3 regions of the Bombilactobacillus sp. ESL1092 genome follow, and region 2 is predicted to be linked to each of the others. Evidence: riboswitches for the same ligand, from Rfam matches in the RefSeq annotation. Region 2 holds a riboswitch; each other region holds the start of a gene.
What was found. A riboswitch is a leader RNA that binds a small molecule or an ion and turns the genes downstream of it on or off. The one in region 2 is predicted to bind thiamine pyrophosphate.
Positions count from the first base shown of each region.

Region 1: it holds a riboswitch for thiamine pyrophosphate, as region 2 does, so the genes downstream of both, thiW (energy coupling factor transporter S component ThiW) here and thiT (energy-coupled thiamine transporter ThiT) in region 2, are expected to answer to the same signal.
Region 3: it holds a riboswitch for thiamine pyrophosphate, as region 2 does, so the genes downstream of both, AC3B6Y_RS09120 (SLC5/6 family protein) here and thiT (energy-coupled thiamine transporter ThiT) in region 2, are expected to answer to the same signal.

Region 1 is NZ_CM176594.1:1,210,113-1,213,398, forward strand. It holds gene AC3B6Y_RS05455 (C39 family peptidase) at 154-867, shown strand; TPP riboswitch at 912-1,000, shown strand; gene thiW (energy coupling factor transporter S component ThiW) at 1,153-1,662, shown strand; gene cbpA (cyclic di-AMP binding protein CbpA) at 1,736-2,401, opposite strand; gene AC3B6Y_RS05470 (hypothetical protein) at 2,416-2,559, opposite strand; gene AC3B6Y_RS05475 (L-lactate dehydrogenase) at 2,714-3,286, opposite strand, start outside.
Region 2 is NZ_CM176594.1:1,018,326-1,021,611, reverse strand. It holds gene lplA (lipoate--protein ligase) at 1-201, opposite strand, end outside; gene lplA (lipoate--protein ligase) at 229-1,242, opposite strand; gene thiT (energy-coupled thiamine transporter ThiT) at 1,315-1,887, opposite strand; TPP riboswitch at 1,928-2,027, opposite strand; gene AC3B6Y_RS04675 (DUF4811 domain-containing protein) at 2,153-2,890, opposite strand; gene AC3B6Y_RS04670 (MDR family MFS transporter) at 2,893-3,286, opposite strand, start outside.
Region 3 is NZ_CM176594.1:1,887,199-1,890,484, forward strand. It holds gene AC3B6Y_RS09115 (hypothetical protein) at 488-871, opposite strand; gene AC3B6Y_RS09120 (SLC5/6 family protein) at 934-1,638, opposite strand; TPP riboswitch at 1,726-1,826, opposite strand.

The sequences.
Region 1 (3,286 bases), 190 kb from region 2:
TGGAAGTACTAAATAGCATTTGAGAAAGCAGTCTTCACAAAAATGTTCGCAAATTTTTAAAAATTTGTGGGCATTTTTTGTTTTAACTTTTTTTAACTAGCGAAATTAATAATTATCGTACAAAAAAGCCAGTATCTGAGTATAATTATTTATATGAAAAAAACTACAAAGTTCGTCATATTCTTTTTAGCAATCTTCTTAGTTGGTGGTCTAGGTTATTATTTGTTTATCGCCGCCGATGGTCTGCATAATCCGTTCACTTACCATCAAGAGGTTTTATTAGATGTACCTTACGAAAATCAACTAGAGGATAATCCTTTAAAAAATGGCTGTGAAGTGACTTCATTGTCAATGTTATTGCGATACTATGGTTTTCACGAAACTAAAAATGACTTGGCAGCTCAGATTGACCGTCAGCCTTTTTTGGTAGATGCGACGCACCATGGTGATCCGCGTAAGGGTTTTGTTGGTAATATCAAAGATGGTTATGCAGCTATGGGCGTTTACGTGGAACCAATTAGTAAGTTGTGTCGGCAAATTGTCGGTAACAAATATCAGGTTCACAGTGGCGAAAATTTACAGCCAGCCGATTTAAAACGTTTGATACACCATGAGAAACCAGTTTGGATTTTGGCTACGTTAGATTTTCAACCAGTGACCAAAAATGATTTGCTCAAATGGAAGACGCCTTCAGGAACAATGACCGTCAGTCCTTTGATTCATTCGGTAGTTGTGACTGGTATTGATCAACATTATTTTTATGTAAATGACCCACTCAAGAAAAAAGATCGGAAAGTTCCAATTAAAAAATTATTGCGTTCCTTTACGGGAATGCGAGCTCAATATTTATATTTAAGTCAAAAATAAATTTGGGTGTTCCTAAATCAACAAAAGCTACTATAATGAATTTTAGAAAGTCTACGGGGTGCTAAATAGCTGAGAACATACTCGTGAACCTGATCTAGATAATACTAGCGCAGGAATAGACACAAAATAAGCTGGCAGCTAATTGTTGATAACTGATCTTGAGATAAGGGAATTGTTTTGAGATCTGGCTGAAGCTGATTAGTTCTTGAACTTATTTTGGCTTCAAGATGTTTTTAAGGCTGTGAACCCCCTTCGACTTTAATTCAATAGTTGGAGGAAACAGTGATGACGAAACAAAGTTTGCAGGTCAAAAGATTAACAGTGATAGCATTAATGATTGCGTTGGATTTTATCCTATCACCAATTTTGAGAGTCGAGGGCATGGCTCCCATGTCGAGTGTTGTCAATATCATTGCGGCGGTATTAATGAATCCGTTCGCTGCGACGTTGATGGCCTTGATTTGTGGGTTAATGCGGATGCTATTTTTAGGTATTCCGCCATTAGCTTTAACAGGAGCGGTTTTTGGCGCTTTTTTAGCGGCATTCTTTTACAAAGTTTGGCCGCATTCGTGGGCAGCTGCTCTGGGAGAAATAATTGGTACGGGCATTATTGGTTCATTATTATCTTATCCAGTAATGGCCTGGTTCACAGGATCAGCTAGTGGCTTATATTTATTCGTTTATACGCCCCGTTTTTTAGGCGCAGCCATTATGGGTTCTATTGTAGCTTGTTTATTATTAATTAAATTAGGTAAATTATCTACCTTTCAAAAGATCCAAAAGTTATTTCGTTAAAAAATAAAAAATGAGGCTCGGACCAAAATTGTCCGAGCCTTATTTTAGTATTAAAAAAATTCTTCAATTGACTTTAAGCTTGGGGGAGCTCGTTTAAAATAGTGCCCTTTTGCAAATCATCAATTTCGGCTACGCGAAAGTTGTTTTCTTCTAGTTCATGAACAATTTTTGCTAGCGTAGCTGGTGTCAGTCCCGATTGTAACGTAAATAAATTCCGCCGTACGAGAGCTGTTTTGCGGGCATCCAAGGTTAAGCAACCAGCAATATTAGCATAGCGACTAATAATTGAAGACATAGCTGCTAATTCGCCGCTTTGTCCCGAGGAAATTACCGTTAAGACGTAACTACCAGTATTAATATTCCAGGCTTCAGATAACATATTTAATAATTTAGTATGTGTTAAAATTCCGTAAAAATGGTTGTTCTCGTCTAAAACAGCAATGTAAGGTAAATCTTTAATATTAAAAAAGACTTTAAAAAAGGGAGCGTTCACGGGAATGGTTTTGGTTGCATTCTTGATTAGATAGGTAACTGGTAAGTTCATATCACCCCCACGTGATTTGTGACGGTAAATGTGCATTTTATAAATATTGCCCCGAAAGATTGTTCCCGTTTCATCTAAAATCGGGACACACCGAAAACCAGTATCTTCTAAAATTTGTAAAGCTTCAGCTAAAGTAACTGATTCTTGAACCGTAGTTAAAAATTGTTTTTTTAAAACAAGTGATTTAATCAGCATGATTGTCTCCTTTACTACTCATCGCTGGAAGCAAAATAAGCTGCTGGCCAAAAGGCAACAAACAAAGGTACAATACCTAACCACCAATTTTCTAAAGCAATGCCGCCTAAAACGCATAATACACATAAGACTAATAAAATAATCATGAACTTCTTCATTGATGAACCTCCAATCATTATCTATTACCTTTTATTGTAAAGCCAAGTTCCGGGTTTGACAAATTAATGACGATTAATTTGGCCATAAAAAAAGACTGAAGTGATTGTTACTCTGATTGCTCCAATCTCTGATTCAGTCTTTTGTTTAATTAAATTATTTAATGCCAACTTCTTTAAAGCTATCTTCAGCAACTTTCCGTAATTGCGCTGCAGAATTGTCCATTTTAGCTTTTTCGGCATCAGTTAAAGGAATTTCCAAAATCTTTTGGACACCATTGCGGTTAATCACAGTTGGTGAACTGATGTATAGATCTTGGACACCGTATTGACCGTTCATCCCAACGGATAATGGTAAAACAGTATTTTCATCACGTAACAAAGCTTGGCAGATTCGTGCTAAAGCAGTACCAATACCATAGAAGGTAGCACCTTTAGTATTAATAATGTCGTAAGCAGCATTAACGATGGTATCATTGAGTTCAGCTAATTTTTCTTCGGTTAATTCTGGATGAGTAGCACGCAATTCAGCCATTGTTAAGCCCCCAACTGTTACATGAGACCAGGCAGCAAATTCACTATCACCGTGTTCACCCAAGATATAGCCGTGAACTGAACGAGGGTCAACATTTAATTCTTGACCAACAAATTTCCGTAAACGAGCAGTATCTAGTGAAGTACCAGTACCGATAACCCGTTCTCTTGGGAAACCAGAAATCTTCCAAGTACC
Region 2 (3,286 bases):
TCGGGTGACCGTAATTTGGTGTGCTTTCACGTAATCTAAGTTTAATTCTTCCAAAGTATTTTGATTGCGTCCCACAATAATACACGGTTTTTGAATATAGAACAAAACCAATGGTTCATCAAAGTCCTTATTGTTCATTAAATATTGTTCGGTTGCCAGATTTTCACGAATATCTTGTGCTGGCATGCAAAAATAATACACGGTCCTGCGATCCTTTGGAAAATATTTTTAAGGTGTCACTAGCTTGATCAAATCAGCTGCTTTAATACCGGTAAAATACTGGTCTAAATCAATCGTTTGTAATTTTTGAGCAAGATGATCATAATCATAAGTCACACCTTGAAGTTGTTGTTCTAATTGTTCAACATCTTGTGTACCAAAGAAATCACCGTAAAACTTAGCTTGACTAATCTTGCCTTGCTCAATGACAAACCGTGCATCAATGGTCCCCATCTCAAAGTGTTGGCGATTCTTCACGGTAAACTCGGGTGATTTGCCGTACACCCAATCCCAATTAGCGTAAATGTCTGTTTTTAATTGCGCAATTGCTTGCTGGTCTTGGGCGGTAATTTGGTATTCATGATCTTTAATGTCCGCTAAATCATCAGCTTGAAAGAGACTTAATAACAAAATATCGCGAAATTGTTCCGTCGTTAAATTTTGATACTGTGCATCTAAATACGGCCGAATATTCGTTACCCGACTGCGCACCGACTTAATACCTTTAGAAGCAATCTTATCTTTTGGTACATGCAAGGCTTTTGTCAAGACGTCTAAATCGACATCATACGATAAAGTACCATGTGAGAAAGTTTTGCCATTCTTGGTATACATGGCATTGCCCGAAAACTTTTTACCGTCTATTAAAATATCATTGCGCCCGGAAACTTGTGCCCCAGTTGCCCCTAAGCGGTGTAAGGCGTCAACCAGCGGTTGGGTTATTTTTTTAAAGTCACCAAACTTTTCATCTTTTGCATCGACTACAAAACTAAAACAAAGATTACCTAAGTCTTGATATACTGCGCCGCCCCCCGAAAGTCGTCGAGTAACCGTGATTTGATGTTGACGGACATAGTCGTTATTCAATTCTTCAATTGTGTTTTGATTATGACCAACAATAATACAAGGACTTTCAATATAAAACAATACTAGTGGTTCATCAAAATCCTTATTATTCATTAAATACTGCTCAGTGGCTAGATTATCACGGATATCATGCGATTGCATTACTACATAGTACATTCAGAGCACCTCTCTTTATAAACGTTTTCAATAACATTATAAAGAAATTAAACTCAAATGACTATCTTTAATTTATTTTGTTTTTAAATTTAATAATTTAACTAAAATATTTTTTAAACAGCCAAAGACGATTAACGCAAAAACTAAACTGGCAACTGCACTACCACCATTAACTAATAACGACCATGTCCACGGATTAAATGCTTTGGGAGCATAAGAACCCCACACCAAGACGCCCGCCACAAAATGACAAAAGTATTTGATAAATAATGCAACACTACTACTAACTAATACTGCTGGCAAAATCGATCGGTGTTGTTGAATCCGCTGCTCAATCACAGGTGCCCAAAGACCAGCTAAGCCTAAGACCCCAAAGGCCACAGGATATTCCAATATTCCTTGCCACACATTTAAAACCGAACCACTACTTAAGCCTCGTAAAATCAAATCCAATAATCCCCACACAATACCAGCGATAATGCCGGCTTTAACACCCCGGCGCCAAGAATATAAACACAAAGGAACTACTCCATACAAAATCTCAATTGAGGAAATTCCTAAACTGTGAGGAATATACGACAAAGCCATGGCTAGCGCCACGATAATTGCACCTTCAACCAACGTTTGTAACTTATTTTTTGACATCAAAAAACACTCCTTTTTAACTATCTCGCAAAAAAGAGTGTCTACCACTCATCACAATTCCTACGCTTGTACTAACAAACAGGTTCCAAGGGTCTGAACTTAATCACTCTCAGCTATTTAGAGCTCCCCTTTGCGATGATAATCTGATTTAATTAATTCGAGTGTAACCGAATTGATGTTAAAACACAAGAAAACATCCAAAAAAATAGACTTTTGAGAAATTTCTCAAAAGTCTATTTGGAACATTTAGTTGTTGTCACACAGTTTATTGACCAACTGCTTTTTTAATCAATTGCGTTTGAAATTCTTGCGCATATTGTTTACTCAAAGCTGTCATTTTGGTCTTATTAGTCATTAAACTAGGATCTTTCTTCGCTGCAGCAGCCAATTTTTGTTTAACATAAGCTTGAGCTTGTGTTTTAACTTGCGCTTGACCAGCTGGCGTTTTCATTTGGGCCATTTTCTTTTGTAATTGCTTAACTTGATTCATTGATAAATGTAACCAATTCTTAGGCAAATAGAACGTATTAACCCGTTTAACTAATTTATTATCCATCCCAGAAACGCCAAACCAAATCTTATCCGCATTTGATTTATACTTCCAACGCGTAACCGTCTCTTTTAAAGAACCGTCCTGTTTAGTGGTGGACTTAATGTGGTTATTAGAAATTGTCTCTTCATTAACTTGTGAATGAACGGGCTTTTTCTGATCTGGATCAGTTTTATAAACTTGCACCGTTTCTTTTCCATTAGTACCCACAGTCTTATACAACATTAAGTTCAAGCCATTAGCTGATTTAGCTGGGTAAATCTGGGTAGTTTTACTTTCGGTCACTTGGTGCATACCGAAGTGATTATAATCATTCAAGACTAAAAAGACGAGTGACAATCCGAAAATAATTAAAGCAATAAGCGTAGCGAATGTCCGTAAAAGTGGTTTTCTTAAATAGACAAAACTCATAAAGGTAGCGACTGCACCGATAACTAAAGTTACTAAAATCATGCCTATTCACCCCCCTTTACTACTTTGTTAACATCAACATCTTTAGCCTGGTTCTTTTCTTTTAAGAAGAAGGCCAAAACCACACCAATCACAGCAAAGACTAAGGAGAACATAAAGGAAGCATGATAACCTGCTAAAGTTGCATTTAAGAAGTCATGCTTATATTGGAATGGTGCCGCATGCAATAAATGCTTACCTGGTTGTTGACCTTTAGTAACATTAGTCAATAACGTAATCATAATCGCTGAACCAATCGAAGACGCAATCTGACGTGCCGTGTTGTTAGCTGCCGTACCATCAGCAATTAAATCATCTGGTAAAGCATTCATTCCGGAAGTGGTAACTGGCATCAAGACCATCGAGATTCCTAATGTCCGTACTACCTGTAAAATAACA
Region 3 (3,286 bases), 870 kb from region 2:
AGTGGCCCCGGTTGGTTGCGTGCAATCAGCATCACTACAAGGGTACTGCAGTATTGCCGGAACTAACTTGTAAATTAGTAGCTGATGTCACGTAGTTTTTTGCTTGAACTGGTTGTACGGCTTAACATTAAACAGCCGATTAGGGCAAGTAAGAAGCTGCTACTGGATAACTTTAGTTTCATTTTTAATTTTCATCCTTGTCAAATTAAATTTTATGTTGAAAACTTAACTTGGTCCTTCAGTGTGTGATCTGGCTTTTAATGATATCAACTCCTTTAGCTTTGTTTCATAAAGATTAATTTAAATATAGCATAAATCAGTACTAGTGATTGCAAATAATGACTATTATTTAATTAATTTTTAATAAAATTTAATAGATATCGCAACAACTAATCAAAAATTGAGATTAAATTTGATAGAAATCTTACTTTTGAAAAATGCTACTATTAATTAATGTAACAGCATTAATCATTTAAAATCATACTTTTTACTGAAAGTAGCCGTGATGAGCAGTGCGCTGGTGATGATCACCAGTAATAATAAGGTAGTGCCGCCAATGAAGTCTAATTTTTGCAGCAAAGAGTGCTACAACGCCCACTAACCACCACCAGAAATTCCACAAAAGTTTAGCTTTTCGTTTAATTAAGAAGACACTGACGAGCAAATAAAATGGCAAATAATGGCGTAAAATAGACCCACAAAGTTTAAGAAGTTTGGTATACTTTAAAGAAACATTGAGTGCAATTAATAAGCCTAATATAGTAATACCAATAGCCCAATAATTGACATGGTTTTGCCCTACACAATTATCTCTAACTGGTTGCTGCAGAGTAAGCATCCATAAAGGTTGTGGTAAGGTTGTGAAGATCATAATTAATAAAGCGATGATGCCCAAATTGGTTTGTGCTAGGGTTAGAATTAGTTGTCGCAGACTTAAGGTAATAATCCTAGGACAAACATGGCACAGCTACCGAGAAAGTAACCCAGGACGCTCACTAAACTTTCCTTCACTGGCTGCTGTCCTTGATAGGTATAATCACCAATCAATGGTAGCCAAGATAAGACCATCGTCACGTTGAGTTCTACCGCACTGCCAAAACTGATCGGAGTGAGTTTTAGCTGCTGTGCATGAGGGAAAGAATGTGTCAGCAAAATTCCTGCTACTAAAAGCATCCCGATAGCTAAGAGAATAACTACTAAATTATTGATTCGAAAGAGCCATTGATGGTTCAATAATAGCCAAATAATAATTAATCCCGCTACAATTACTGCCATGACCACTGTATTATGATAATTAAATAACTTCTGTGCCAGACTATTTAAAGCTAATTGTGCATTGACGATCATCACTGCCGTCCAGCCGAGTAACTGTAACGCATTTAAACCAGAGAAAATTTCAACTCCAGCCTTACCAAAGATACTTTGTGTGACGGCAATAGCAGGTTGTTGTTTAATTGCTGAAAGATAAGCTGCAGGTAATAAAAATAAAAAACAGCCAATCAAGTGCCCGATAATAATGGCACTAATACCTTTCCCCCATCCTAAGGGAGCCATTAAGGTTCCAGTAACAATTTCAGCAATTGAGATTGCTGTTCCCAGCCACAATAAAAATAAACTACTCAACTTTGTTTGTTGCATTTTGCACACACTTTCCGAATAAATACTTGGTTGTGGCAATAAAAAAGTATTCTTTTACGATTCAGCAACAATTTCGCAAAAAGAATACTTTCAATTGATCACAATTCCTACGTTTGTCTTAACAAAACAGGTTCGAAGGGTCTGATTTTCATCATTCTCAGCACAGATAGGCTCCCCTTTGCGATAATTATATGTTTACAGATGCTAGTTTATAACGTTTACATAAAAAGTACAACATTTAATTGATATGTATTTGGGCATGAAACCAATGTTGGAAAAAGAATAGATATCCGCAACTTGCTTATCCTGTGTGAAAATTAAGCAAGAAGCTTCTGCTATGTATTTTTTAACAAAGAACGTTACTTTAAATGTTAATAATTGGTTCACTGACTTTATTTGAATATTTAAATGGTGATAAAACTATATTTTTTAAATTATTATGCCTTATTATTTAATAATAGTATTTTTTGACCATATAGATCTACGTTTAAAAGAGCATATATATATATATATATATGGAATCTAATTTCTACAGTAAGTAAAATACATTATAGTAATAAATACTAATTAACTAAACAAAATAATTTGTTATCAAAGCCTTATATATTTAAGATATATTATTATTTTTAATGATTAAAGAATTATTTCGATTTATAATAAAATAATCCATTTGATTAACTAATTGGTTTTAATAATTATAATTTGAAATGAAAATAATTTGTATTAATAAATAGTACTGATGTTTAATGATTAACATATTTAATACTTTCTTTAAAAATAAAAGGTAAACTTATAAGCATCTAAATAATTATTTATTTAGAGCCTTTTTTAACTTTGATAAGTATCAAACAATTTCAAAATTTAAATAACAACTAAAAATATGTTACGTGAAATTTAGATTATTAAACACTTAATCAGTTTTTTTACTGAACGTTGAACAGTTTGTCCAGACTTTAAAACGGCTAATAATCCTAGGACAAACATACTTTGGGTATCATTTTGATACCCAAAATACACAGCTACCTAAAGTATTTTTATTGCATTAACATTAAGTGAAAAATACATCCAAATATATAACCGTGTTCAACGTTCAGTAAAAAAACTGATTAAGTGTTTAATAATCTAAATTTCACGTAACATATTTTTAGTTGTTATTTAAATTTTGAAATTGTTTGATACTTATCTTTCCTTACCACTGGCTGCTGAAATAATTCTTTAATCATTAAAAATAATAATATATCTTAAATATATAAGGCTTTGATAACAAATTATTTTGTTTAGTTAATTAGTATTTATTACTATAATGTATTTTACTTACTGTAGAAATTAGATTCCATATATATATATATATATATGCTCTTTTAAACGTAGATCTATATGGTCAAAAAATACTATTATTAAATAATAAGGCATAATAATTTAAAAAATATAGTTTTATCACCATTTAAATATTCAAATAAAGTCAGTGAACCAATTATTAACATTTAAAGTAACGTTCTTTGTTAAAAAATACATAGCAGAAGCTTCTTGCTTAATTTTCACACAGGATAAGCAAGTTGCGGATATCTATTATACCGCACTGCCAAAACTGATCGGAGTGAGTTTTAGCTGCTGTGCATGAGGAATACTTTTTTATTGCCACAACCAA